2 regions of the Streptomyces yaizuensis genome follow, and region 1 is predicted to be linked to the other one. Evidence: riboswitches for the same ligand, from Rfam matches in the RefSeq annotation. Region 1 holds a riboswitch; the other holds the start of a gene.
What was found. Region 1 has a riboswitch for glycine ahead of gcvT (glycine cleavage system aminomethyltransferase GcvT). Riboswitches for the same ligand answer to the same signal wherever they lie in the genome.
Positions count from the first base shown of each region.

Region 2: linked by a shared signal. The riboswitch ahead of gcvP (aminomethyl-transferring glycine dehydrogenase) and the one ahead of gcvT (glycine cleavage system aminomethyltransferase GcvT) in region 1 are both predicted to bind glycine.

Region 1 is NZ_BSBI01000003.1:620,469-622,851, reverse strand. Features, by position in the region: gene SYYSPA8_RS10945 (enhanced serine sensitivity protein SseB) at 1-191, opposite strand, end outside; gene SYYSPA8_RS10940 (AAA family ATPase) at 248-970, opposite strand; glycine riboswitch at 1,215-1,310, shown strand; gene gcvT (glycine cleavage system aminomethyltransferase GcvT) at 1,472-2,383, shown strand, end outside.
Region 2 is NZ_BSBI01000005.1:483,076-485,458, forward strand. Features, by position in the region: gene gcvP (aminomethyl-transferring glycine dehydrogenase) at 1-1,538, opposite strand, end outside; glycine riboswitch at 1,725-1,823, opposite strand; gene SYYSPA8_RS15765 (PRC-barrel domain-containing protein) at 1,946-2,347, shown strand; gene SYYSPA8_RS15770 (DNA polymerase IV) at 2,239-2,383, opposite strand, start outside.

The sequences.
Region 1 (2,383 bases):
GTCGGCAGATCGAGGTCCCGGCTCTCGGTGGAGCCGCCGTTGGGCAGGGGCACCCAGAGGGGGCTGCGGCCCAGGACCTCCAGGATGCGGGCGCCGGCGGCGGGGTCGCCGAGGGACGAGGAGAGGACTTCTTCGAGTTCGTTCGCGGGCCAGGCGGTGGTGTGCGGCCCGGTCTGTTCCGGAATGGTCATGGTGCTGCCCTCTCCCCCGGCCGTGCCGGTCGTCCCCTCGGCGTGACCCCCCGACCCTAGTGGGCGGGACGGCCGGGCTCGAAGTCGTGCTCGAAGCCGAGGAGGGTGAGGGCGGTGGCGGCGTCGCGGTCCAGGAGCACGGCCGAGGCGCAGCCCTGGGGCGGCCGTCCGGTCTCGACCTGGGTGATCAGCCGGCCGACCCCTCTGCGGTGGCGGGCGAAGGCGTATCCGGAGACGCCCCGGCCGCGCTCGCGCTGGCCCCGCCGGGCCAGCTCCGGCGGGACGTCGAGGAGGACCAGATGGAGCGCGGTGCCCCGGCGCCGGGCCTCGCGGGCGAGCCAGCGCCGTACCCATGCCTGGGTGCCGCAGTCGTGCACGACGACGCTCTCGCCGGAGCGGAGGGCCCGCCGCAGCCCGGCGTAGTGGGCGAGGCGGACGAGCGGGCGGTAGAGCGCGTACGGCAGGAAGGCGGGCGCGCGGGCGTCCCAGCGGTCCCGGGTGTCCTGGGAGTCGACGCCCCGGCCGGGGGCGGCCCGGCGGATCAGGGTGGACTTGCCGCTGCCGGGCAGCCCGGAGAGGACCACCAGATCACCGGCGGCGAAGACCAGGCTGCGGGGGTGCCGGGCGCGCCCGCGCAGGTCGCGTGGGAGACGGCCGGCCGCTGCCGGGGCCGCTGCCGGGTCGGCGCCCGCCGCGCGGATCCTGCGCACACCGGCCGCCACCGCCCGCGCGGTGCTCCCCCTGGTCGTGGCGTACGCGCTGGAGTGCTGCGACGTCATCACACCCTCCCCCCAGACCGTGTCCTGTGGAGACACGGCCTTGTCGGCTCACCACACACTTGCCCAAGAAGCGTAAAGAAATGGTAATGGGGCGCAACCGATTTGCCCTGGAACCGCGTCCGGCGCGTACGGCGGGCCCCGCTGTGCGCCGGATCACGCCCCTGCCGATTCCGGGCGCGGGCGCGCACCCCCATACGGGCCGGATGCGTGCAATGATGTGCCCGCCAACTGCATATCGGCCGTTTGAATCCGCGCGGGAGAGTCCCGGTACTGGTGTGCCGGGCGCCGAAGGAGCAAGTTCCTCCCTTGAATCTCTCAGGCCCCGTACCGCGTGCGACGAGGCAGATCTGAAAAGCGGGCCGCCGTGCGCGGCTCCACCCAAGGTGCAAGTCGCGACCCCGGGGTACGTGTGTACGTACGTACGGTCGTGACGAACCTCTCAGGTTCCGATGACAGATGGGGAGGATCGTCCTCGCCCGCTTTGTCCTGGGAGTCCGATTCATGAGCAATGCCCCTCGTCAGACCGCACTGGACGCCCTGCATCGTTCGCTGGGCGCGACCATGACCGACTTCGCGGGCTGGGACATGCCGCTGCGGTACGGCAGCGAGCGCGACGAGCACGTCGCGGTCCGCACCCGGGCCGGTCTCTTCGATCTCTCGCACATGGGCGAGATCACCGTGCACGGCCCGCAGGCGGCGGCCGTCCTGGACTACGCCCTGGTCGGGAACATCGGCTCGGTGGCGGTCGGCCGCGCCCGCTACACCATGATCTGCCAGGAGGACGGCGGGATCCTGGACGACCTGATCGTCTACCGCCTCGGCGCGACCGAGTACATGGTCGTCGCCAACGCCTCCAACGCGCAGACGGTGCTGGACGCCCTCACCGAGCGGGCCGCCGGTTTCGACGCGGAGGTCCGGGACGACCGGGACGCCTACGCGCTGCTCGCGATCCAGGGCCCCGCCTCCCCCGCCATCCTGGCCTCGCTCACGGACGCCGACCTGGACGGGCTGAAGTACTACGCGGGCCTGCCCGGCACCGTCGCCGGGGTGCCGGCGCTGATCGCCCGTACCGGCTACACCGGCGAGGACGGCTTTGAACTCTTCGTCGAGCCCCGGCACGCCGAGGAGCTGTGGCGGGCGCTGACCGACGCGGGCCGCGAGGCCGGTCTGGTGCCCTGCGGGCTGTCCTGCCGGGACACCCTGCGCCTGGAGGCGGGCATGCCGCTGTACGGGAACGAGCTGACCACCGGCCTGACCCCGTTCGACGCGGGCCTCGGCCGGGTGGTCAAGTTCGAGAAGGAGGGCGACTTCGTCGGCCGTGCGGCGCTGGCCGAGGCCGCCGAGCGGGCGCGGACCGCCCCGCCGCGGGTCCTGGTCGGCCTGGTCGCCGAGGGCCGGCGCGTCCCCCGCTCC
Region 2 (2,383 bases), on a different contig from region 1:
CAGGAGCCGAGCGGGATCATGCCCCGGTCCAGCGCGTAGTCGCGGTCGGCCAGCCGGCGCAGGTAGCGCAGCATCGCCGTCTCGGAGCGGTGCTGGTGGAAGACCGGGTGCGCGAGGTAGTCGTCGGTCCGCAGCAGCGCCGCCGGAAGGGTGTCCTCCGTGGTGGCGTCCAGCGCCTCGATGTCGGCCTCCACGCCGAACGCCGCCCACACGGCCCGGAGCGTGTCGCGGGTGGTGGTCTCGTCGCAGGAGAGGGAGACGTGCGAGTCGTCGACCCGGTACAGGTTGACCCCGCCGGCGCGCGCCGCGGCGACGACCTCGGCGGCCCGCCCCGGGACCTCGACGGTCAGCGTGTCGAACCAGGAGCCGTGGACGACCTCGACCCCGGCCGCGGTGAGCCCGGCGGCGAGCAGGGTGGCGTACCGGTGGGTGCGGCGGGCGATCGTCCGCAGCCCGTCGGGGCCGTGGTAGACGGCGTACATGCCCGCCATCACGGCCAGCAGCACCTGCGCGGTGCAGATGTTGCTGGTGGCCTTCTCCCGGCGGATGTGCTGCTCACGGGTCTGGAGCGCGAGCCGGTACGCCTTGTCCCCGTCCGCGTCGACGGAGACGCCGACGAGCCGGCCCGGCAGGCTGCGGGCGAACTTCTCGCGCACCGCCATGTACCCGGCGTGGGGGCCGCCGAAGCCCATCGGGACACCGAAGCGCTGGGTGGTGCCGACGGCGATGTCGGCACCCAGCTCACCGGGGGAGGTCAGCAGCGTCAGCGCCAGCAGGTCGGCGGCGACGGTGACGACCGCGCCCAGGCCCTGCGCCTGCTCGATGACCGGCCGCAGGTCGCGGACGGCACCGGAGGCACCCGGGTACTGGAGCAGGACACCGAAGACGCCCCGCTCGGCGGCGCTGTCGGGGATGCCCTGCGAGAGGTCGGCGGTGACGACCTCGACGCCGGTCGGCTCGGCCCGGGTCTCGATCACCGCGAGGGTCTGCGGCAGGACGTCGGCGTCGACCAGGAAGACACCGTTCTTGACCTTGCCGACCCGCCGGGAGAGGGACATGGCCTCGGCGGCGGCCGTCCCCTCGTCCAGCAGCGAGGCGCCGGACGTGGGCAGTCCGGTCAGCTCGGCGACCATCGTCTGGAAGTTCAGCAGGGCCTCCAGACGGCCCTGGGAGATCTCCGGCTGGTACGGCGTGTACGCGGTGTACCAGGCCGGGTTCTCCATGACGTTGCGCAGGATCACCGGGGGCGTGAAGGTGCCGTAGTAGCCGAGGCCGATCATCGGCGTCAGCACGGTGTTCCGGTCGGCGAGGCCGCGCAGCTCAGCCAGGACCTCGGCCTCGGTACGGGCGTCGGGCAGACCCAGCGCCTCGGTGCTCTTGATCACATCGGGGACGGCGGCGGCGGTCAGCTCGTCCAGCGAGCCGTATCCGACCTGCGCCAGCATCTTGGCCTGCGCCTCGGCGTCGGGGCCTATGTGGCGCTGCTCGAACGGAATGCCCTGCTCCAGGCGGGAGAGCGGGGTACGGTTGGCGGTCATGATCGGAGGCCTCCTGGTCTGACACGACCTGCGAGGGGCACCACGGCACGGTTACCCCGGACGGCCTCCCCCTCTGTCATCTCAACCTGAGAGCTTCACCGGGCCGCGCGACATCGGCGCCCCGGCTTTCACCGTCGGTGAGAGCGGGTGCCACCGTCCGACGCCCGCCCTGCTTTCCAGAGTGACCTCACCCATGCGGTACAGGTGCCTGAGAGATTCCGGGGAGGAGTTGCTCCTTCGGCGCCGTCGGCGATGTCCGCCGGCGGACTCTCCCGCGTGGGGTCGACAGCCATTTCTCAGCCTACCAGCGCACTCTTTGCCCATCGCTCAAGTGGCCGACACTCTCAAACTGCTCTTTCGTATTCCTTGAGTGGCTTAAGGAGCAGTTGCGACCTCTTGGAGGGACCGTGCAGACCGATGTCGATCCGCGCAGTCTGATCGGCCGCAAGGCGTTCGACCGTAACGGAGCCAGGATCGGGACGGTGGACGAGGTGTATCTGGACGACGCCACCGGCGCCCCCGAATGGGCGGCCGTACGCACCGGGCTCTTCAGCCGGGACGCCTTCGTCCCGCTGGCGCCCAGCACCCTGGTGGGCGAGACGCTGAGCGTGCCGTACGACCGTGCCCTGATCAAGGACGCGCCCGACTTCGGCGTGGGCCGCCATCTCTCCCCCGAGCAGGAGCTCCAGCTGTACCACCACTACGGGCTCGATCTGTCGGCACCGGACCCGTCGCCGCCGGAGGACCGCTCCTTCGGCCGGCTGGCGGGCGGGGACCCCGGCACCGCGCCGGCGGCAGGCGGCGACTGAGCGCCCGCCAGGTCCGCCGCGTCCGCCATTGGAGTC